3 regions of the Allobacillus sp. SKP2-8 genome follow, and region 2 is predicted to be linked to each of the others. Evidence: predicted binding sites of a transcription regulator. Region 2 holds the regulator's gene; each other region holds the start of a gene.
The links. The regulator LexA, encoded in region 2, represses DNA repair genes until DNA is damaged. The targets are predictions, from matches to a motif close to CGAACATATGTTCG.
Positions count from the first base shown of each region.

Region 1: a site for LexA is predicted at 6,406-6,419, ahead of uvrB (excinuclease ABC subunit UvrB). Genes of this name have one in related genera too.
Region 3: a site for LexA is predicted at 2,037-2,050, ahead of ruvA (Holliday junction branch migration protein RuvA). Genes of this name have one in related genera too.

Region 1 covers NZ_VMHF01000016.1:10,941-18,980, forward strand. The annotation lists gene FPQ10_RS10745 (hypothetical protein) at 1-358, shown strand, start outside; gene bshB2 (bacillithiol biosynthesis deacetylase BshB2) at 412-1,098, opposite strand; gene FPQ10_RS10755 (YojF family protein) at 1,126-1,479, opposite strand; gene uvrA (excinuclease ABC subunit UvrA) at 1,510-4,371, opposite strand; gene uvrB (excinuclease ABC subunit UvrB) at 4,378-6,357, opposite strand; gene FPQ10_RS10770 (hypothetical protein) at 6,847-8,040, opposite strand, start outside.
Region 2 covers NZ_VMHF01000001.1:275,509-284,234, reverse strand. The annotation lists gene FPQ10_RS01490 (methionine gamma-lyase family protein) at 1-547, shown strand, start outside; gene FPQ10_RS01485 (hypothetical protein) at 662-898, opposite strand; gene FPQ10_RS01480 (MerR family transcriptional regulator) at 1,113-1,508, shown strand; gene glnA (type I glutamate--ammonia ligase) at 1,592-2,926, shown strand; gene FPQ10_RS01470 (hypothetical protein) at 3,167-3,391, shown strand; gene FPQ10_RS01465 (YolD-like family protein) at 3,395-3,718, shown strand; gene FPQ10_RS01460 (DNA polymerase IV) at 3,743-5,011, shown strand; gene FPQ10_RS01455 (class I SAM-dependent methyltransferase) at 5,104-5,841, shown strand; gene lexA (transcriptional repressor LexA) at 5,926-6,546, opposite strand; gene FPQ10_RS01445 (DUF896 domain-containing protein) at 6,703-6,933, shown strand; gene tkt (transketolase) at 7,088-8,726, shown strand, end outside.
Region 3 covers NZ_VMHF01000002.1:105,996-114,035, forward strand. The annotation lists gene queA (tRNA preQ1(34) S-adenosylmethionine ribosyltransferase-isomerase QueA) at 1-166, opposite strand, end outside; gene FPQ10_RS03795 (DUF2905 domain-containing protein) at 195-395, opposite strand; gene ruvB (Holliday junction branch migration DNA helicase RuvB) at 396-1,394, opposite strand; gene ruvA (Holliday junction branch migration protein RuvA) at 1,407-2,018, opposite strand; gene FPQ10_RS03810 (YebC/PmpR family DNA-binding transcriptional regulator) at 2,147-2,866, opposite strand; gene FPQ10_RS03815 (SDR family NAD(P)-dependent oxidoreductase) at 2,888-3,646, opposite strand; gene FPQ10_RS03820 (YhcN/YlaJ family sporulation lipoprotein) at 3,721-4,200, opposite strand; gene FPQ10_RS03825 (LysM peptidoglycan-binding domain-containing protein) at 4,315-4,827, opposite strand; gene obgE (GTPase ObgE) at 4,976-6,265, opposite strand; gene FPQ10_RS03835 (Spo0B domain-containing protein) at 6,274-6,759, opposite strand; gene rpmA (50S ribosomal protein L27) at 7,336-7,626, opposite strand; gene FPQ10_RS03845 (ribosomal-processing cysteine protease Prp) at 7,641-7,973, opposite strand; gene rplU (50S ribosomal protein L21) at 7,985-8,040, opposite strand, start outside.

The DNA of each region.
Region 1 (8,040 bases), on a different contig from region 2:
GACTGTCGATATACTCATGCTGACTGTCGATATACTCATGCTGACTGTTGATAAACTCGTGCCAACTGTCGATAAAATAACGCTGACTGTCGATAAACGCGCTCTAACTGTTGATAAACTCGTGCCAACTGTCGATAAAATAACGCTGACTGTCGATAAACGCGCTCTAACTGTTGATAAACTCGTGCCAACTGTCGATAAAATAGCGCTGACTGTCGATAAACGCGCTCTAACTGTTGATAAACGTGCGCTGACTGCTGATAAACGCTTGCTAACTGTTGATAAACTCGTGCCAACTGTCGATAAACTCATGCAACTACTGATAAAAGCACCCATCCAGCAGTCCCATACAAATTAAAAAAGAGGCCATTGAAAAACAAATCGTTTTCAATGGTCTCTCAGAAAATCAGCTTATTCATTAAAGTTAACCGTATGATAGGTTTCATATCGGAAATGACGCAAGGCGAGGTCAAATTCACTGAGCTCTTCATTTCCTTTGCGAACTTTTTGTAACATGCCATCGATCTGGCTCTTGTGGGCTTTCAATGCATTCAGCTTCTTTTGGAAGACTGTTTTTGTATCAACGACAATGTCAGGGCTCCCTAGGATTTCTTCATGGCCATTTGAGATGGCGTTGGCCCATACCTCTGGCCGTTTCTCTGCATCCATATCACGGATGGCACGGAAAGCTGCGCGTCCCATCGCATTGTGATCAGGATGTACGGCATGAGGTGGATAAAATGTGATGACTAAAGAAGCATCCAATTCTTCAATTCGCTGACGAAGGTCATCAGCTACTTTTTGCTCATCCTCAAATTCCATTGTTTTATCTCGATAGCCGAGCATTTGTAGATCCATGTCGATTTCTTTACATGCTTTAATCAGTTCTTGCTTACGGATTTCAGGTAGTGTCTCGCGGTTTGCAAAAAACGGACTACCCATGTTCCGGCCCATTTCACCGAGTGTTCCACAAAGGTAAGTGACTGGGACACCTGCTTCTCTGAATTTCACGACTGTTCCTGCTGTTCCAAATGATTCATCATCCGGGTGAGGATAAATCACGACGACTTGTTTATGTTTACTGTAATCAATTTCCATGAGACCCCTCCTTTTTGCACATCATTTTTAATAGTTGAATGGTTTTTCGCTCAGCTGCATGGCGACCATCAAGCGACCGTCCGCATCATGTCCTGCCATCAGCAATTGATTGTTTTCATTGAATTCAAAGTCGGTTAATCCTTCTGCATAAATCCAACCGATTTCATGTTTGAGGCCGACACGGTAGGCACCTTCCTGCTCGACAATTTTCCCTTGTGTATAAGTGATTTGAGCATTTCGAACATAGGCCCCTACATTATATGCGTTGGCATCAAAGTGCTTGGCATAAGCACCGTTTGTTGTTTCGACGTGTACATATACTGGTTTGTTCGTCCATTGGTCAAGATACTCTTGGACTTTGTTCAAATTAATTGATTCCATATCCATTCCTCCAACTGCTATTGTTCAGATTTAATTCGATGGTTCCAATAGCTCTTTCATTCGTTTTCGATCTCGTTCCAATATCGGCTTCAAATATTGACCTGTGTGTGACTGCTCTACTTCGGCTACTTCTTCCGGCGTTCCTGTGGCAACGATTTGACCGCCACCGTCTCCGCCTTCAGGTCCTAAGTCGATTAAATAATCGGCAACTTTAATGACATCTAAGTTGTGTTCGATGATCAAGACCGTATCTCCATTATCGACCAATCGTTGCAACACATTGAGCAGTTTAGCGATGTCTTCTGAATGAAGACCTGTTGTCGGCTCATCCAAAATATAAAAGGTTTTACCGTTTGACCGTCGATGCAACTCACTGGCAAGCTTGACGCGCTGTGCTTCGCCCCCTGATAGAGTCGTTGCAGACTGACCTAATCGAACGTATCCTAAACCGACATCATAAATGGTTTGTAGCTTCCGTTTGATTTTAGGAATGTTTTCGAAAAATTCAAGTGCTTCCTCAATCCGTAGGTCAAGTACTTCCGCAATGTTTTTCCCTTTGTATTTCACTTCCAACGTTTCACGGTTATAACGCGTTCCGTGACATACTTCACATGGGACATAAACATCTGGGAGGAAGTGCATTTCAATTTTAATGATTCCATCCCCTTTACAAGCTTCACAGCGTCCGCCTTTTACGTTAAAACTGAAACGTCCTTTTTGATAGCCGCGAATTTTTGCTTCGCTCGTATCCGCAAATAAATCACGAATATTATCAAAAACGCCTGTGTAGGTCGCTGGGTTTGAACGGGGTGTCCGGCCGATTGGTGACTGATCGATGTCGACTACTTTTTCCAATTGCTTTAAGCCCGTAATTTTATCATGTTTGCCTGGCTTTGTTTTCGCTCGTTGCAATTGCTGAGCTAATGCCTTTTGTAAAACACCGTTGATCAGTGTACTTTTACCTGATCCAGAAACACCTGTGACAACATTCATGACACTAAGTGGAATGGATACGTCAATATTTTTTAAGTTGTTTTCGTGTGCACCTTTAATATTGATCATTTTATTCTTATTCACTTTTCTTCGCTCTGCAGGTAAGTGGATAAATTTTTTGCCGCTTAAATATTGACCCGTCAACGATTCTTCAACGTCCATGACTTCTTTCGGCGATCCACTAGCAACGATTTCGCCGCCTTGCGCTCCAGCACCTGGTCCGATGTCGACTAACCAATCGGCTGCAAGCATCGTATCTTCATCGTGCTCAACGACAATGAGCGTGTTATCCAAGTTACGCATTTGCTTGAGCGTCTCGATTAAACGGTCATTATCCCGTTGGTGCAATCCAATCGAAGGTTCATCCAATACATACAGTACACCGGTTAGTGCTGAACCGATTTGTGTTGCTAAACGAATCCGTTGAGCTTCACCACCGGATAAAGTTCCTGCCGACCGAGATAGCGTTAAATAATTCAACCCGACATTTTGCAAAAAGTGCAGACGGTTGTTAATTTCTTTCAAGATCATTTGGGCGATTTGTCGATCTTGCTCGGATAATGATAATTCTTGAAACCAATTCAATGAATCGGTAACCGAAAAATCAGTGACTTCAGAAATATGCTTATGATTGATTTTGACGGACAATACTTCTTCAGATAAACGATAACCATCACAAGTCGGGCATGTTTTTTCTGCCATATATTTACCCATCAATTCACGTGTGAAGCTGGAAATGGATTCATGGTACCGACGAGAAATATTACTGAGTACACCTTCAAAAAAGATTTGATTCTCACGCACTTGTCCTTGTTCATTTTTATAACGGAATTTGATCTTTTCTTCTCCACTTCCGTTCAGGATAATATCCATATGCTCTTTCGGTAAGTCTTTAATTGGCTTCTTCATATCAATGCCGAAATGTTTACAGACACTTTTTAAAAGCTGTGGATAATACTGTGAAGAAATCGGTTGCCATGCAGCGATTGCTCCTTTTTGTAAGGAAAGATTCCAGTCTGGTACTACTAAATCTAAATCCACTTCCAAGTTAGAGCCAAGACCATCACATGTTTTGCAAGCACCAAACGGACTGTTGAAGGAAAACAATCTAGGTTCTAGTTTCCCGACGGTAAACCCACAGATCGGACAGGCCAGGTTTTCATTAAACTTCATTTCATCTCCGTCGATCAAGTCAACGATCACTTGGCCTTCTCCGAGCTTCAATGCTGTTTCCATCGAGTCCGCCAGTCGACTTTCGATACCTTCTTTGACGACAATCCGGTCGATGACGACTTCAATCGAGTGCTTTTTATTTTTCTCCAGTTCAATTTCCTCGGAAATTTCCCGCATTTCTCCGTCTACACGTAGACGAATGTACCCTTCTTTTTTCAAGTCAGCCAATATTTTTTTATGCTCACCTTTTCGGTCCGAAATAACGGGAGCAAGCAGTTGGATTTTCGTCCGTTCCTCAAGTTCCATGACTTGATTGACCATCTGTTCGATGGATTGAGCACTGATTTCCACGCCATGTCGCGGACAAATTGGTTTCCCGACCCGCGCATACAGCAGGCGAAGATAATCATAAATCTCTGTCACGGTTCCAACCGTCGAACGTGGGTTACGGCTCGTCGTTTTCTGATCGATGGAGATCGCTGGAGAAAGCCCTTCAATCGCATCGACATCTGGTTTATCCATTTGACCGAGAAACTGCCGTGCATAAGCAGAGAGGGACTCTACATAACGGCGCTGTCCCTCTGCATAAATCGTATCGAACGCTAAAGAAGATTTTCCTGAACCGGATAACCCTGTCATAACGACTAATTTATTTTTTGGGATTTTCACGTTTACATCTTTTAAGTTATGTGCACGTGCACCTTGGACGGTAATTTCTTTTGTCATTTACGCTCATCCTTCCACTTTCAGTTCCAATAACGCATCGCGTAGTTCCATCGCTTTTTCGAAATCCAACTCTTTTGCTGCTTGTCGCATTTCTTCTTCCATTTGATCGATGAGCTTCTGTTTGTCTTCTTTCGATAAATTCGAATACTCGGAGATCAGTTCAGCTTGCTGATCGTCCTCGGAATCATATGTCGCACGAATGACATCGCGGATTTCTTTCTTGATCGTTGTCGGTGTAATGCCGTGCTTCTCATTATAAGCCATTTGTTTTTCACGACGACGGTTCGTCTCTTCAATCGCGGTCTGCATCGAATCTGTCATTTTATCGGCATACATATGCACTTGCCCGTTTTCGTTACGAGCAGCACGGCCAGCCGTCTGGATCAATGAACGCTGCGAACGGAGGAAACCTTCTTTATCGGCATCCAAAATAGAAACGAGCGACACTTCCGGAATATCGAGTCCTTCACGCAATAAGTTAATGCCGACAAGAACGTCGTATTTTCCGATTCGTAGGTCGCGAATGATTTGAATTCGCTCCAACGTCTTTATTTCACTGTGCAGATAAGCAACTTTGATGCCCATTTCTTGCAAATAATCCGTTAGGTCCTCGGACATTTTGATCGTTAACGTCGTAACCAACACACGTTCATTTCGTTCAATCCGTTTATTGATTTCACCAATCAGGTCATCAATCTGTCCCTTACTTGGTTTCACGGTAATTTCAGGATCCAACAACCCGGTCGGACGGATAATTTGCTCAACCATCTTCGGCGTATGCTCAAGCTCATAAGGACCCGGTGTGGCTGAAACATAAATTGCTTGGTCCACATGCTTCTCCCATTCTTCAAATTTCAACGGTCGGTTGTCCAAAGCTGAAGGAAGACGGAAGCCATGTTCAACGAGCGTCATTTTTCTGGCACGGTCTCCATTATACATTCCACGAATTTGTGGCAACGTAACGTGCGACTCATCGATCACCATCAATGAATCATCCGGAAAGTAATCCAATAATGTGTATGGTGTTGCACCTTCATCGCGTAACGTTAAATGACGCGAGTAGTTTTCGATTCCTGAACAGAAACCCATTTCACGCATCATTTCCAAATCATAATTCGTCCGTTGCTCAAGTCGTTGAGCTTCAAGAAGCTTTCCTTGCTCCTCAAATTTCGCCAACTGTTCTTCCAATTCTTTTTCAATATTTTTAATGGCAATCTGCATTTTTTCATCTCTTGTGACGAAGTGGGATGCCGGGAAGATCGCTACGTGGTCACGATCACCGATAATCTCGCCAGTCAATGCATCCACTTCACGAATCCGGTCGATTTCATCACCAAAAAACTCAATCCGGATACAATGCTCTTCACGTGAGGCCGGAATAATCTCCAAGGAATCTCCACGGACCCGGAACGTACCACGTTGAAAATCGATATCATTTCTTGCATATTGAATATCGACAAGGTCACGTAGCACTTCATTACGCTCTTTTTCCATGCCGACACGAAGCGAGAGTACTAAATCGCGGTATTCCGTTGGATTCCCTAACCCGTAAATACAGGATACACTCGCGACAATCAGCACGTCCTGGCGCTCAAACAACGAGGATGTTGCCGAGTGACGCAGCTTATCAATTTCATCATTGATGCTCGCGTCTTTTTCAATAAATGTATCAGAGCTCGGCACATAAGCTTCCGGTTGATAGTAATCGTAATAACTCACGAAATACTCAACAGCATTATTCGGAAAAAATTCTTTAAACTCACTATATAATTGTCCAGCCAATGTCTTGTTGTGGGCAATGACAAGGGTTGGACGATTGATTTCCTTCACAACATTCGAGACAGTAAACGTTTTCCCTGTTCCTGTCGCTCCTAATAAGGTTTGATGTTTTTGTTTCTTTTCGATTCCATTGACCAATTGTTCGATCGCTCGAGGCTGATCTCCCTCTGGCTGGAATTGCGAAAACAACTCAAATTTTTGACTCAAACACATCATCTCCAGAAAATAATTTCACTAGTCTATTTTAACATCTCACGAACAAAAGTTCTATTGTAGTGACTCGGCCATGTATACCTTAAGAATATTTTCTTCTACTGACTTTTGCAAAGAATGTGATGTCTAAGATTTTCCATAAAAAGAACGACAAGGTTGTGATAAAAGTTCTTTAAAAAATAAAAACCGAACAATTTAGGCGTAAAAAATTGTTCGGGTTTTCTTCTTAGTTGGCGCTCCATCAAAATACTTCGCTTGCACCCAAAGGGCATAAGGCGACATCTGCGATAAATCGCAGTGTCTTCTATACCGCGGGCACGGCTCGAGCCTCCTCGGCCGAAAACCGTGGCCTGTGGGGTCTCGAGTCACGTGCTGTTCCCGCAGGCGTCAACGTATTTTGATTCCGCTTCCTATCTTTACTTGTTATATAAATAGTCATCTTTTGCATCAATATTTTTCTTTTGTCTCAGTTTTCCCGATAATTCAGTCATTCTTTTGGTCGTCTTCATTGCTGCGTAACTCTTCAATCAGCGACATCAGTTCATCTTCATAAAGAGCTTTTTCATTGATGTTATGCTCACTGTTTTTCGGTTCTTCAATTTTTTCTTGCTCCGTATGTCTTGGTCCAGTTAATCGGTTTGCTCTTTGATTCGGAGCGTCCAGTTTTTCTGGCGACGCTTGTTTCGGTGGTTCGAGTTGATCTTGTTCGCTTGAATCGCTTTCCAAAAAGTCTAAGAACGAATCATGCGACTGTTCGATTTTTTGTTGCTTCTCTAAGTCAGACGATTCAAGTTTATCCTGTTCGTTCCACTCGGTTGAAAATTGTTCTTCTTCCATGTTTCTATTCGTTGTGTAACTTTCTGATGAATCCGACTGATGATATTTTTGCTGATTCTTTTCCGTCGCGGTTACAACTTCATCTAAATCAAATTCTTCTGTTTGATTCGGTTGCAGGCTAAACTTTGGCTTTTCTTTGACAAACACCAAGCCCAGTTCGTGACGTTCATTTTGATAGATGGGACGTTGTACGAATCGAACTTCCCCATCTAAATTTTTCACAGACAGCTTACAATAGGTTTGATTGACACTCATAATTTCATAAAACTCATGCTCATTACTCACTGGGTGATCGTGGACTCGGACAATTTTTTCACCGATGACTAAGCCCATTTCATCTGCAGGTGAGTGTGGTGTGATGCCGACAATTTGGATTCCGTCTGGTTGTGGACTATAAATCGAGCGTTTTCCTGACTCGCTCATATAAGTAGCCCATTGAATCAATAGGCGTCCAACAATCGCAACTGCTAGAAATACATAAACCCATTCTGGATAAAAATATAAACCGACTGCCAAGCCAACCAATACGACGAACAACAGCATAAGTTTTTTGGCTAGCTGCTTGGCTCCGTGATCACTCAACGTGCTATGGAAACGCTGCTGGAAACCAATAATAGCTGGGAATAACATGAGACTAAACGTTGTGGAACCCATTTCAAACATTGGCCACCACGGCAGCCACTGGTCCAGTTGTAATGCTGTTCCTTGAATCGGAACAAAAAATGGAATGAGCATGAGTCGTTTCGCCGAATGAAAGCCGACGAACTTACCACGGTCACTTTTTTCTAACCCAGGAAATGTCCGTGAGCGTTTCGTCGTTGTGACCAATATAATTTCCGC
Region 2 (8,726 bases):
AGGCGCCGGTATTGCGAAGACAGGCGGTTACATTGTTGGAAAAGAAAAGTTAGTCAATAAGTGTGCAAACTGGTTGGTTGCTCCAGGATTAGGTAAAGAGACTGGAGCAAGCCTCTATAGTCTGCATGAAATGTTCCAAGGGTTTTTCTTGGCCCCGCATGTTGTCGGCGAAGCTTTGAAAGGAGCATATTTTACATCACAGCTGTTGAGTGACCATGGGTATAAAACAGAACCAACCGCGAATGATGCTCGGACAGATCTCATTCAGTCGATTTCATTTCATCGTGCAGAGGAAATGATTCAATTTGCCCAAATGATTCAAAAGCAATCACCAATCGATTCTTATGTGACACCTGAGCCGAGTAGTATGCCAGGCTATGAAGATGATGTCATTATGGCCGGAGGTACCTTCATTCAGGGAGCCAGTCTTGAATTAACTGCCGATGGTCCGATACGCGAACCGTATACGCTCTATGTTCAAGGCGGCCTCACGTATGAACATGTTAAACTAGCCATTGTCAAAAGTGTCATCGCATTAAACAAATAAAAGTCTATCAATCTATTGGGACAAACGCCTTGAGAAATACTATACTAATAAAATCCGAACCGATTCATATATTTATGAATCATCGTTCGGATTTTTTCTTTATCCAAATCTAATTTATCCCAGCGGAATCTCGAGCCGTCCGACAAACGCGTCGAACCGCCCGACAAACGCGTCAAGCCGCTCGACAAGCGCATCGAACCGCCCGACAAGCGCATCGAGCCGCCCGACAAACACGTCGAGCCGCCCGACAAGCGCATCGAGCCGCTCGACAAACGCGTCAAGCCACCCGATCAGCCGCTCTAACCGCCCGATACATGAATCAATCCGCCCGATATTTGTGGTTAGACGCACCTTCTTCTCAAGAAATATTCATTTTTTCACCGGCAGGTTTCTTTTGGTCCAGATTCATTTTTTATTTTAAATGATTACCAGATTACCAAAGAATAATTCAATAAATACAACCCAATGACGAGCTAATTTTTCAAGTCAGGTGTGTGTCAACTTTCTTAACATTCCTTGACAACTTAATTTTCTAAAAATATACTTTACTTATGGAGGGATGAAAATGGTAGCGATGGATCGAAAGGATTTGCCGTTATTCTCGATTAGTATTGTAACGACACTCACTGAATTATCGCCTAGGCAAATTCGTTACTATGAAGAAAAAGAATTGATTTCACCAACGCGATCCAAAGGAAAACAGCGTTTGTTTTCTTTTAACGATGTTGATCGACTATTGGAAATCAAACAATTAAAAGATAAAGGCGTTAATATTGCAGGAATAAAAGAAGTTTTAGGCATGAAGGAACAGGGAATAAGCGAAAGAGTGAGAGAAAGCTACCGTACAGATTTAACTGAGGACGAGTTGCACAGTCTCTTAAGAAAAGAATTGATGGAATCAGGATATGTTCATCATACTTCCATCAATCGTGGAGACTTGTCCAGGTTTTATCATTCCTAAACAGGTGCGACTTATTAACATCGTTACTATTTTGATCCCCTCAAAAATAAAAGTTTTTATTATATCAGGAGGAATAAAGAACAGTGTCAAAAATCACAAAAGAAGATGTGTACAAAAGGATTGAAGAGGAGAATGTTCGATTTATCCGACTTCAATTTACCGATTTACTAGGAACAATCAAAAACGTTGAAATTCCATTAGGCCAACTCGAAAAAGCATTAAATAACGAAATGATGTTTGATGGTTCTTCGATTGAAGGATTTGTACGTATTGAAGAATCTGATATGCGCTTGCATCCAGATTTGGATACGTTCGTTGTCTTTCCATGGACTTCCGAAAAAGGAAAAGTCGCTCGTTTCATTTGCGATATTTATAATCCTGACGGAACACCTTTCGAAGGTTGTCCACGCTATAACTTAAAACGAAACTTAGAACGAATGGAAAAACTAGGCTTTACAGCATTCAATATTGGAACAGAACCTGAGTTCTTCTTATTCAAACTAGATGAGATGGGTGAACCATCGATGGAATTAAACGACAAAGGCGGTTATTTCGATCTGGCACCTACTGATTTAGGTGAAAATTGCCGACGTGATATCGTGTTAGAACTTGAAGAGATGGGCTTTGAAATTGAAGCCTCCCACCACGAAGTCGCACCAGGCCAGCACGAAATCGACTTTAAATATTCAGATGCCATCAGACACTGTGATGATATTCAGACGTTTAAACTTGTGGTTAAAACAATTGCTCGTAAACATGGTTTACACGCGACCTTTATGCCAAAACCATTGTTTGGTGTAAACGGATCCGGAATGCATGCAAATATGTCGTTGTTTAAAGAAGGCGAAAACGTATTTTTTGATGAGCAAGGTGAAGAGCAATTAAGCAAAACAGCTTATCATTTTACAGCAGGTATTTTAAAACACGCTGTTAACTTCACTGCGGTGACTAATCCAACCGTTAACTCATATAAACGATTGGTCCCAGGCTATGAAGCCCCATGTTATGTCGCCTGGTCAACACAAAACCGTAGCCCGCTAGTTCGTGTACCAACATCTCGTGGATTGAGCACACGAATCGAAGTACGTAGTGTCGACCCGGCAGCCAATCCATATATGGCAATGGCAGTTATGTTGGCGGCAGGATTGGACGGCATTGAAAATGACCTTGATGTGCCGACACCAGTCGACCGTAACATTTATGCGATGAACAAAAAAGAAAGAGAAGAAAACGGTGTACTCGATTTACCTGCAACTCTCTATGAAGCCCTTCAAAAATTAGTGGAAGATGAAGTCATGAGAGAGGCGATGGGTGAACACCTATTGAATCATTTTGTTGAATCCAAAGAGATTGAATGGGATATGTTTAGAACCCAAGTCCATCCATGGGAAAGAGAGCAATATTTGAACGGATTTTAATAGAACTCGAGCCCTTAAATCTGCATGGTTTAGGGGCTTGAATTTTTCAATCAGAAATCCTTCCAGAAAATAACTGGAGGGATTTTTTTGTTTAATGAACCTTGTTGTGACTGCATTTTCTATGCATCCATTCAATTTCAGTGCGAAAAAAAGTGTAAAACTCTGTATTACATAATTAAGTTTTGTGGTATACTACGAACAGACGTTCACAAAACAAACGTTCTGTTGGAGGGATAGCTATTGAATAACTTATTCAATCGTTCATTGCGAGAAAAAACAAAACTTGAAGTGATTTATATAAAGAAAAATGGCACGACTACCCAGCGTGTGGTTCGAGTGATTGCTGTTTCCGAGGATCATATCCTTGCTTATTGTTTTTATAAGCGTCAGGTGAGACGTTTTAATCGAGAAAATATTTTAGCTGCACTGCCGGTAGGAACAAGAAAAGAGCAAATGGGGGCATAATCGATGCATAAGGACCGTGGAACGATGAAGTGGTCCTCGCTCATGCTGCCTGAGCATGTGGAAATTTTGCAAGAGTTATGGCAAGAGGACCGTTATGAAAAGAAACCGACTATTGATGAACAACAGATTGAATGGAATGAACAGTTGCTTCAAGAGGCCTATATAAATCAATCATTGATTCAGGTGACGTATTATAACGCAGGCACATATCACAAAGAGCGTTTGCGTGTAATGTATATGGAACCAAGTACACGATCGATTCGTTTTACGGATCAACAAGATAATCGAAAGTTTATTTCCATTGAAAATATTTTACAGATTGAATAACAATGCGTGGAAGGAGAAGACAGGATGGAAGAAACAGTGGATTATTCAATCTATCCGAGACATGATGTGTTATGTATTGATATGAGATCTTTTTACGCAAGTGTCGAATGCATTAAGCGCGGGCTCGATCCACAGACGACGTTGCTTGCGGTGGTAGGAGACCCGAATCGGAGTGGAAGCATTGTGCTCGCCGCTTCTCCCGCCTTAAAGAAAAAGTATGGCATCTCTAATGTCAGCCGTTATTTTGAGTTGCCGGATGAACCGGACATTTTAATTGCACCAGCCCATATGGGAGATTATTTAAACGTCTCTGTAGAGATCACAAAAATGATTACCGACTTTGTTCCGAAAGAGTCCGTCCACGTTTATTCAGTGGATGAATTATGGGTGACTGTCGATGGATTGGAGCGTTTGTATGGATCGGTTTATGAAATCGCGGAGCTCCTGCAACAAAATATCCGTGACCAATTTGGTATGGAGTGTGTTGTCGGGATCGGTGACAATAAATTCTTGGCAAAGGTCGTCATGGACATTCATGCCAAAAAGGCATCGGACGGAATTGCCGAATGTCGATACGAAGACGTCTCCCGATTGCTTTGGCCGATTCCTATCGAAAAGATTTGGGGCATCGGTTCGCGGATGATGCGCAACTTGAACCGAATGGGAATCGTTACACTTGGCCAATTGGCTCATACGCCACTGACTTCATTGAAAAAACGTTTTGGAATTATGGGCGAACAGCTTTATTGGCATGCGTGGGGTGTTGATTTAAGTCCGGTTACCGGAAACTTCACCAAAGATGAACAAAAAGGTTACGGTCATGGAATGACGCTTTTAAGAGATTATGAAAAAAGTGAAATTTATGCTTGCTTGCTCGATTTATGTGAAGAAGCATGCAGACGGGCGAGAAGAGATGCGAAAGAAGGACGTACCGTACATCTAGGGATCGGCTATTCAACTGAAACAGGAGGCGGATTCAGTCGCTCGGTTTCACGGGACGTCGCAAGTAATGAAACCTTAGATATTTATGAGATGTGTCTGCATTTATTCCATAAATTTTATGATGGAGAAAGTAAAATTCGTCGGGCATTTGTCACATTAACCAATCTGAATGATGAGGTGGGTACGCAGCTCGATTTATTTGAAAATCAAGCAAAAAAAAGAAGTGTCGGAGAAGTCATGGACCATATCCGTGAAAAATACGGTTCAACAGCCATTCTTCGAGCGAGCAGCTATACAACGGGTGGAATTGCTCTGGATCGAAGCAAAAAAATTGGAGGACACTTTGCATAGAAGTGGCTAGAGAAGTGAATCTAGCTGCTTCTTTTTTGTTATGGCAAGAGCCGAGTGGGGTATAGATAAATAAAAAACACTCGGAGGTACCCATGGACAAAGAAACGAAGCAAATTCGCCAAGAAGAAAAAGAATACCATCAACAATTTTATGAAAAACACGAACTCTTCGAAGAAGGAACTTGGTTGGAAGAACCGATTCCTGCTGTCATGGATGCCTTTCAGCTTATTCGTCAAAAACCAAATTTACGAATACTAGATTTAGGATCTGGAGTCGGCCGGCATAGCATTCCAATCGCAAAGGACATCGATAACCGAGGTGGCAAAATAATTTGTGTCGACTTACTCGAAGAAGCTGTTGAGAAGCTGAATCATTATGCGAAGGAATATGACGTTCAGCAAGTAGTTGAAGCTGTACAATCCGATATAGGAGACTATCGAATGAAAGAAAATCAATTTGATTTTATTATCGCTGTATCCAGTTTGGAACATACAAGCTCAGAAACTGCATTTAGAGAAGTACTAACGCGCATGGAAAGAGGGACGAAGCCAGGAGGCATCAACTGCATCATCATTAATGCAGAAGCATCTGATCAACAAGAAGAAAAGACGATGGAGATTGACAAGCCAACTGAGGAGTTGCTGTCAGAGTTGGATTTTCACTATAAGGGATGGGAAAAAATTAATCGTTTTGTTGAACCTTTGGCGTTTCAAACCGTTCGTGATGGTGAATCCATGTGGCTGTATGCTAGAGCAATAACTTATGTAGTCCGAAAAAACGAACAAAGTAACGGTTTTCAATCAGAAATGAAAATAGATCAAAATACGTGAATTTGTGGTTAAATTCATGTGTTTTATTTAGTTGAATGTCATAAAAAACACCTGAACCGGTTGTCGATTCAAGTGTTTGGCGTATTAATGAATATTTCTATACAGTCCGATCACTTTACCCAAAACGGTAACCTGATCCAAGATGATCGGTTCCATCGTTGGGTTTTCTGGCTCCAAACGGTAGTTGTTTTTATCTTTGAAAAACCGTTTAACAGTTGCTTCATTTTCTTCAGTCATCGCGACTACAATATCTCCGTTATCAGCGGTTGCTTGTTTCCGAACAATCACAAGATCTTCATTAAAAATCCCGGCCTCTATCATACTATCACCTTGAACGGTAAGGACGAATATGTTCTCTTCGGAAGCGGCAATCCCAGCTGGAAGAGGAATATATTCTTCAATGTTTTCGACGGCCGTTATTGGCTCACCGGCTGTTACTTTTCCGACTAAGGGTGCATAGATTGCTTCCCGTTCATGTACAGCATTTTCGTCTACATAGATGATTTCAATGGCGCGTGGCTTTGTCGGGTCGCGACGAATAAAGCCTTTGTCTTCTAGCCTGGATAGGTGACCATGGACGGTTGAGCTGGATGCAAGCCCGACAGCTTTTCCAATTTCACGAACAGAAGGTGGATATCCTTTTGATTTTACTTCGCTTACTAAAAAGTCGAATATGTCCTTCTGACGTTTGGATAGTTTCTTCATACTTTCTTTCACCCCTACGTCTTTATTTACTATTTGTAGTATACCAATAAAGAGCCTGGATAGCAAACGTTCGTTCGTTGTTTATACAGAATTCTTGTTTAAAATCACAAAACCATTTAAAATACGGATAAATAGTTGAAAAAAGGAGTTTATTTCATGCTTTCTAAAGATAAATTGAACCGCATCAGTGAACTATCGAAGAAAAGTAAATCGGAAGGATTGTCTAAAAGCGAAAAAGAAGAACAGCGCGAATTGAGAGAAGAATATTTACAGGAATTTCGCGGAGCATTCAAAAATCATTTAAAATCCATTAAAGTAGTCGATCCGGAAGGTACCGATGTGACACCGGAGAAATTAAAAGAAGAGAAAAGACGTAAGGAACATTAAACGTGCAAATCAGATTTGGTTTGCACCTTTTTTAAATGACAAATTTGTCGGAATTTCGAAAGAGTTTGTGTGACCTTTGAAATAACTTGTCAAATGAACAAATTAATTATAGCATTGAGAATGGAATAAAGAAGTGAAGGGAGTCTTCTATAAGATGAGCGAGAATATTGAGTCCTTAGCAATAAATACGATTCGAACGTTGTCGATTGATGCAGTTGAAAAAGCAAATTCTGGTCACCCAGGTATGCCAATGGGGGCTGCTCCAATGGCCTATACGTTATGGACAAAGGTAATGAATCAGAATCCAAAGAATTCAAATTGGTTTGATCGTGATCGATTTGTTCTTTCTGCTGGTCATGGTTCAATGTTGTTATATTCATTGTTACATTTATCAGGTTATCAAGTTTCTCTAGATGACATTAAAAACTTCCGTCAGTGGGGTTCGAATACACCGGGACATCCGGAATTCGGTCATACAGACGGTGTGGAAGCAACAACTGGACCACTGGGCCAAGGAATTGCAATGGCTACTGGTATGGCGATGGCTGAAAGATATATGGCTTCCCAGTATAATCGTGATGATTTTGAAGTCGTTGATCATTACACGTATGCGATTTGCGGTGATGGTGACCTAATGGAAGGTGTTTCTCAAGAGTCAGCTTCCCTTGCAGGTCACTTAAAGCTAGGAAAGTTAATTGTGATGTATGATTCAAACGATATTTCATTGGACGGTGACTTGGATCGTGCGTTCTCAGAAAGTGTAGAAGATCGCTATAAAGCTTACGGATGGCAAGTCATTCGCGTGGAAGACGGAAATGATACGGAAGCGATTGAGCAAGCGTTGAAGGATGCGAAAGCAAATAAAGAGCAACCGACAATGATTGAAGTTAAAACGGTCATTGGATATGGCTCACCGTCGAAATCCGGTAAATCAGATGCTCACGGAGCACCATTAGGCTCTGATGAAGCGAAAATGACAAAAGAATATTATAAGTGGACATTCGAAGAAGATTTTTATATTCCAGAAGAAGTGAAAGAGCACTTTGAAAAAACAGTAGCTGAGCGTGGCCAGCAAGCTGAAAACCAATGGAATGAAATGATGGAGAAGTATAAAGAAGCTTATCCAGAGTTGGCAAAAGAATTTGAAAACGCATTGGCAGGAAATTTAGCGGAAGGCTGGAATGTTGACCTACCTAGCTATGACGAAAACACAAAGCCTGTTGCAACGAGAGCCGTCTCTGGTGAAATCATCAATGCAATTTCATCAAAAATCACAAACTTCATCGGTGGAAGTGCCGATCTAGCTGGTTCAAATAAGACAGCTGTAAAAGAAGAAGATGATTTTAAATATCCAACATACAGCGGTCGGAATGTGTGGTTTGGTGTCAGAGAGTTTGCGATGGCTTGTGCCATGAATGGAATGGCGCTTCATGGCGGCTTAAGAGTATACGGAGGAACATTCTTCGTATTCAGTGATTACATGCGCCCAGCCATTCGTTTATCTGCACTAATGGGTGTACCGGTAACCTATGTGTTTACACATGATTCAATCGCTGTTGGTGAGGATGGACCGACACACGAACCAATCGAACAGCTATCTTCTTTACGTGCAATGCCAAACTTGTCGTTAATTCGTCCAGCAGATGCGAATGAGACAAAAGCTGCATGGGAGCAGGCTATTCAAGCAGAAGGACACCCAACAGCACTCGTATTGACACGTCAAGGACTTCCTGTACTTCCGGAGACTAATAAACGTGCAAGTGAAGGTGTACAAAAAGGTGCCTACATTCTAA
Region 3 (8,040 bases), on a different contig from region 2:
GGCAATCACCAGGATTCAAATAATCAATGATATCCGTAAATTGCTGATGGTAAAATTGATCTTTCGCTCGATCGATTGTGAGCAATCGTGATGCTGACCGATCCTTAAGCGGTGTTTGTGCAATTAATTGTTCTGGTAAGTCAAAGTCAAACTCATTAATATCCATGCTGTTCCTACTTTCTATTGATTACCGATTACTTAAATTTCCCTAAAATATAAAATACAAGCGATAAAATAATACTAATGATAATAGAGGTCATGACCGGAAAATATACCGTTGTATTCCCTTTCTTGAAAACGAAGTCACCAGGAAGCTTTCCAATCAATGTCCAAATGATCCCAACGATCACCAACACAATTCCAATAAGGATTAGAATTTTTCCTAGTCCATCCATTCACCCGTTAACCTCCCTATTGAAATGACGATACGCTTCATACGTGGCAATCCTTCCACGTGGTGTGCGTTGAATATATCCCTTTTGCAATAAAAAAGGTTCATACACGTCTTCAATGGTTTGAGATTCTTCGCCAATGGTTGCTGCCAATGTTTCCAATCCAACTGGTCCGCCTTGAAACTTATCGATAACCCCTAATAAATATTTATGGTCGATATGATCTAATCCAGCCGCATCCACCTGTAACATGTTCAATGCTTCTTTTGTGATATCCACTGTAATGGTGTCCATTTCACTTACTTGGGCAATGTCTCGCACGCGTTTGAGCAACCGATTGGCAATACGAGGTGTACCGCGTGAACGGGAGGCGATTTCCTTTGCTGCATCCTCTTCAATTTCCATTTCAAATATGTCAGCTGTACGTTTAATGATATGACTTAGATCTTTCTCTTCATAAAACTCCAGTCGACTTAATACACCAAATCGATCACGAAGAGGAGCAGAAAGCAACCCAGCACGAGTTGTCGCACCTACAAGTGTAAATGGCGGCAAATCTAATCGTACGGATCGAGCGCTATCCCCTTGACCGATTACAATATCCAAAAAGAAATCTTCCATCGCTGGATAGAGTATTTCCTCAACCGCTCTAGGCAAGCGATGAATCTCATCAATAAACAAGACGTCTCCTGTTTCAAGGGAAGATAAAATCGCTGCGAGATCTCCAGCTCTTTCGATTGCTGGCCCGGATGTCGTTCGAAACTGTACACCCATTTCATTGGCAATAATCGATGCCAGTGTCGTTTTCCCTAGACCTGGAGGACCATATAACAAGACGTGATCCAATGGTTCTTCGCGCATTTTTGCCGCTTCAATAAATATGCTCAAGTTTCGCTTTGTTTTCTCTTGTCCTATATATTGCCTCAATATTTGAGGTCTTAAACTTTGTTCCACCTGAAGATCTTCTCCTTGAAGATCTCCAGAGATCATTCGATCATCCATCATTCCACCCACTTACCGTATTAATAGTTGCAACCCTTTTTTCACTACGTCATCCGTTGATTCAAGATTTTCAGCTTTTAGCTTGCCTTCAATCGATTTAATTTCCCGATTGGAATAACCGAGAGCTCTTAATGCTTCAATCGCTTCATCAACATAAGGACTGGTTGCGTGGATCATATGAATTGTTTCTGTTGTCTTGGAATCTTCGCCTTGGAAAGTCAGCCACTCTGTCACTTTCCCTTTTAAGTCCAAGATCATTTGACGTGCTGTCTTCTTTCCGACACCCGGAAACTTGGTCAAGAATTTTTCATCCTCTTGCTCAATTGCTTGGGCAAAATCTCTGACAGGTACCTGGCCGATAATTGCACTAGCGCTTTTAGGTCCGATTCCGGATACTTGTATTAATTTTTTAAATAATGATTTCTCTTCTTCTCTTTTAAATCCATATAACATGTGTAGGTCTTCACGAACATACTGATATGTATAAACTTTCACTTCTTGTCCTAAGGATTCTTGAAACTGATAAGGATTGGCACAATATATTTCATAGCCGATTCCTGCCGTTTCAACGACCAATATATCGTCTTCAATCTCCTCTAATTTTCCACGAACATAAGCAAACATGAACTTCTCTCCTATTCTTGAACAAATGTTCTCTCATTAGTTTAACATGGAAACCAATCCTTGTGGTCTTATTTGAACGATAGAAAAACCAGTCATGATTACCCAGAACCATAACTGGTGTTACTGTTTTATTTCATATTGTGATGAACATCTTGAACATCATCAAGATCTTCGAGCATATCAATCAGTTTGTTCATCTTCTCTTGATGATCCTCTGCCACTTCCGCATCAGTATCAGGAATCATCGTCAATTCAGCTGCTTCCAACGGATAATTCTCTTCCAGCATCTTCTTACAAGACTCGAAATCTTCCACTGTTGTGTAAAGCTCAAACACTTCTTCATTAGATTCAATCTCTTCACAACCAGCTTCGATGGCTTCAAGCATGAACTCATCTTCATCCATAGAAACATTTTCCTTCGCAATGACGATGTACCCTTTTCGTTGAAACATAAAAGAGACGCAGCCATTTTCCCCTAAGTTGCCGTCATTTTTTGAAAAGGCATGTCTGACTTCTGAAGCTGTTCGGTTTCTATTATCTGTCAACACATCAACCATGACTGCAACGCCACCTGGGCCATAACCCTCATATGTCGTCTCTTCATAATTTTCGCCTTCCACGTTTCCGGCTGCTTTCTGTACTGCGCGATCGATATTATCTTTTGGCATGTTATTGGAACGTGCCTTATCAATTGCCAAACGGAGAGCGGCATTTGTTTCAATATCTGTTCCGCCTTGTTTTGCAGCGACATAGATTTCCTTCGCCAATTTCATGAATATTTTTCCCCGTTTTGCATCTTTGGCATTCTTTTTGTGTCTAATATTATGCCATTTTGAATGTCCTGCCATAAACTCCTCTTCCCTTCTTGATTAATCGACTAAATCATATACTCGGTATACACGACCACTCTCGATGGTCTCTCGTTTATGAATTAATTGGAACAACAATTCAGCAACTTCACCTGGACTCCGTAGCTGTCCTTCTTGTTTGAATTGCTTGAACTTTTCAACGTCTTTAAAGCTTTCACTAGTTGATTTACGAATCTCAGATTGCATGTCAGTATCCATAATCCCCGGACTAAAGGCAACATGTACTTCATCTCGTCCGATTTCCTTAGCTTCCATAGCCGCCGTTTGTGTAAATAAGTTGATCGCCGCCTTTGTCGATCCGTAAGCACTCCATCCATAAGTACTTCGTTCTGCAGCTCCCGAAGTGATATTCACAACGGTAAGCGGTACATCGATTGAACTCTTCTTCAACTCATTGAGAAGAATCATCGGTGCTGTTGTATTCAAAGCGACATGCTTCGAAATGTCGTCACTATCTATACTACCGACGGGACCAATCGGCGAAACCATACCAGCATTATTGATCAGCAAGACCTCTTCTGGTGACTCTGTTTCAAGAATTTGGCTAATTTTTTTCCCAACAGAAATTGTGGATTCAGGATCACTCAAATCCGTTGGCAAATGCGTATGCGTTAGTTGGTGTGCTGAAGCTTCTTCATGTAATGTAGGTAACTCAGCCTTTCTCGCAAGGGTAATGAGCTGATATCCCTCTTTTAGCGCTAACATAGCACTTTCTTTTCCCAATCCCCTAGAAGCACCTGTAACAATGGCGTATTTCATTCGGTTTCTCCTCCCTTTTTGAATCTTTTTGTATTCATTTTAAAAGAATGATGTTGAATTGGTTGTTAAATCGGTTATTCTATCCGTGAATCAAAATCAGGATTTACATCCACAATTATATCAGAGCGATCGGTGATGTCTTCAACAATTTCCTTAACGCGTTGGACGGTTTCTTTCGGATCCGAGCGACTTTCTAAATTAATCGCAACAAAGATTTTGTCTTCTCTGATAGCCAGTCCAACTTGCCGTACTTCTTCCAATTGCATCAACTCATAATAAATATGCCGTTCGGTTTTGTTTCCAGGCCCTTCTTCATCGTTAGTGTTCTCACTTGAATTATTCATGGATCGCTCTAAATTTTTTTGCTCAAAATATTCGGTTGGGTTCGAATATAAATTATAACGGATTAACTCCTCATCTGTCACCTTTTGGTCCTTTTGCATCTCTGCCGTTTGCCCACCATCTGTTCTTTGTTTATCCTTTTCTGGGTTGACCCAAGTGCATCCGGTCATAATAATCGCTATAAGTGTAAGGAATATCGTTTTTTTAATCATAAAATCACCTCCTTTCATTAGTTTGAGAAAGGAGGTGCTAACCATACATTTAACGTGGTGAAAATTGATGGAAAACCACACATTTATTTGATTGAATTTATTTGTAATAATTGGTTAGTAAGAATAGACATAACCCATACACGGATTGTAGTAAATAAATGGCTGCTGCTGTTGTTCAAGTGAACCCCATCCCTGAACAAAAGTCATGTCTGTGTACAGTGGTTGTGTCATAGGTGCATATCCGTCTGGATAGGAATATAGGTAATTTTGGTTTTTCACTAACGGGGAAGGGATCTGCCACACACGTTCATCCTCTTGAATTTCAGGAAGATAGTCTGCCGTTCTTTCAGGTGGTTCCATACGAGTCAATCGGTCATTGGATAACTCTTTTTGCGTAATGGAAGTCTTCGTATGATCTACGTCATCACTCTGGTTTACCGAACTAGATCTCACTTGTTTTTCTACTTGTTTTTCGCGCTCAATGGGTACGCGCAATTTCATCCCTTGCATGAGTTCAAATGGGTCGGCGATTTGTTTATTCATACGAGCAACTTCTTGAAAGGAAAGACCATATTTCTCGGCAATGGACTTGATTGTTTCACCTCTTCGAACAATATGAATTCTCAAATTCAATGACTCCTTTCATTTCAATCTACACTTAGTTTATGCAAGAAGACGAAAAAATTGAGTCAGCAGCCTATAATTCATATGTCTGGATCAGCCATTAAAAAACACTGCACATCCTTCAAAGAGGAACATGCAGTGTTTTCAATTCTTATTCAACAAATTCAAATTCGAAATCTAATAAGCGAACGATATCTCCGTCCTCTGCTCCTCTTTTACGGAGCGCTTCATCGATTCCTAAATGACGCATTTGTCTGGCAAATCGGCGAACAGATTCATCCCGATTAAAATCAGTCATTTTAAATAATCGTTCAATTTGAGAACCTGTTAATACATAAGCACCGTCAGGATCCCGTGTAATTCGGAAGCTTTCATCATCTTTTTCATGTCGATAGATAACGCGTTCATCTTGAAGGTCTTCTTCTTGCGTTTCAAATGCATTTTTCGGTATTTTTTCCAATGTATCGGCAATTGAATAAAGCAGATTGCTTAAACCTGACTTCGTCAAAGCTGAGATCGGAAAAATTTTCTGTGATGCATCAAAATGCTCTTTAAATTGTTCAAGCTGTTCTTCAGCACCAGGCATGTCCATTTTGTTTGCAACAATTAATTGAGTACGTTCCATCAAGCGTTCATCATATTGCTCAAGCTCTTGATTAATCGTTTGATAATCTTCATAAGGATCTCTTCCTTCAGTTGCGGACATATCGACCACATGAACAATTAAGCGTGTGCGCTCAATATGACGTAAAAATTGATGTCCTAGTCCTACACCTTCATGAGCACCTTCAATCAATCCTGGTAAATCCGCTATCACAAAGCTTCGATCATCTTCCGTCCGGACCATACCTAAATTAGGGTTAAGCGTCGTAAAATGATAATCGGCAATCTTAGGTTTTGCAGCACTGACGACAGATAGTAGTGTCGATTTCCCGACACTTGGGAAGCCTACTAACCCAACATCCGCTAAGACTTTAAGTTCGAGTTGGACATACAACTCTTCACCTGGCTCGCCATTTTCAGCAATTTCGGGGGCACGGTTCCTCGCATTACTAAAGTGAATATTTCCACGTCCGCCACGTCCAGCTTTTGCAATGACTGCTCGCTGTTTATGTTCGATTAAATCCGCAATGACTTTGCCGGTATCTGCATTTTTTACGGTCGTTCCTGGTGGCACAGGAACAACGAGTGGAGCAGCGTTTTTACCGTGCATACTTTTGTTCATTCCATTTTCCCCGCGGGTTGCTTTAAAATGTTTTTGATAGCGAAAGTCCATTAACGTATTCAAACCTTCATCTACTTCAAAAATGACATCACCGCCGCGGCCGCCGTCACCACCAGCAGGACCACCCATTGGTTCATATTTTTCTCGTCGGAAAGCAACGATTCCATTACCACCATCGCCTGCTTTGACGAAAACTTGCACTTGATCTACAAACATTCTCTCACCTACTTATAACGATATTGAAAAACAATTTTTTGCAAATCATTTTCCGTTTCGTTTTCTGGATCATTCTGTTTATCTTTTTCCACATCAGTAATAATATAATCAATTTGGATTTCTGGTTGGTAAGACAAGTGAATCCATAATGAAGTATCTTCTTGGACGACTTCTTCAACTTGGTCTATAACCGATTGAACATCTTGTTCCATAGCTTTGTCATAAGTCCGCAGAGGCTGCGTCTCACCAGTCGTTTTAAAATGTAATCTGACCTCTGGGTGATCTATTTTCCACAATAGAATTCGACTGACATATTCAGGAGCATCTAAAGATTGTAAAGCTCTTTCAGTATTTAGCTCATCAATAAAATGATTTAGCTTGTCCATCGATTCCTCTTTCATATTCATACTTTGATATCCATGAATCACCTGGAGCTCATTTAGTAGCTTGTGCCGATACAACTTCATCGTATTTAAAAAAGTTTCCGTATCCATAGAGACCACCTAACGTGCCATTTTTCTCTATTTTACCATATTACCATAAACCAAGACATTCACCTTGTCGTTCGTCGAAGTATTTTCAGATAATCCACCGTTTGTCACAATTATTCACCTATGAATGAATCAATTCATACATCAAATCGCAAGAGCGCCAAAGCTTTTAAATAATGGCTTTGTTAGAACTTAGTGTTGATTTTCTTATGATACAGCATAAAGCATGGAGTTGTTGAATTGTGAGAAGCGAAGGTGGCGACTCCTGGTCGACTAAAAGCGGTCACGTCCTGTGACCAACGTCGACATTAGACCATCCGGGTCGTCACGGGATAAGCTCGAGCCGTGCCTGCGGTAAAGAAGACACTGCGATTTATCGCAAATGTCGCCCTTATGCCCTTTGGGTAAAAGCGTCCACCGATAGCGGATCACAATATCAACAACGGACTTTAACAAAGCCTAAATAATAAAAAGCGCAAAAATGAATTTGATTCAAGTGGCTGTAACAACAACAATTCTTTTAGACCAAAAAAACTGGTCCAAAAGGTTATCTTTTGAACCAGTTCTTTATGTGTATGATTAAGCTTCTTGAACTTCTGGATGAACGCTGACTTTCTTACGGTCACGTCCATAACGTTCGAATTTAACAACACCATCAATTTTAGCAAAAAGTGTGTCGTCACCACCGCGACCAACGTTATCGCCTGGGTAAATCTTTGTACCGCGTTGACGATAAAGAATGGAACCGCCAGTTACAAATTGGCCGTCTGCACGTTTCGCTCCAAGACGTTTGGATTCGGAATCACGACCGTTTTTAGTACTACCAGCACCTTTTTTCTGTGCGAAGAACTGAAGATCTAAACGTAGCATGTGAAAGCACCTCCTTACTGATTAGATAACTTTATATATTCGCCATAATCGTTTTCAATCGTTTGAATAGACACAACCATACCTTCAAGCAATGTTTGGGCTTTCGCAAATGATTCATCATCCATTTGTGATGATAACGTCATTTTTAAATAGCCACCTTCTGCACCTTGCTCGATTTCAGGTTCGACATTACATAATGAAATAATCGAATTGATTGCTCCGAATGAAACAGCAGAGACTGCTGCACAGACCAAATCGTAGCCATATGGACCACTATTTGCGTGTCCGGATAATTCAAAAGACATGATTTCATTTTGATCGTTTCGTTCAACGATTACTTTTACCATCGATTTCTTCCTTACAGACTGATTTTGTTGATGGTAACTTTTGTGTAAGGTTGACGATGACCTTGTT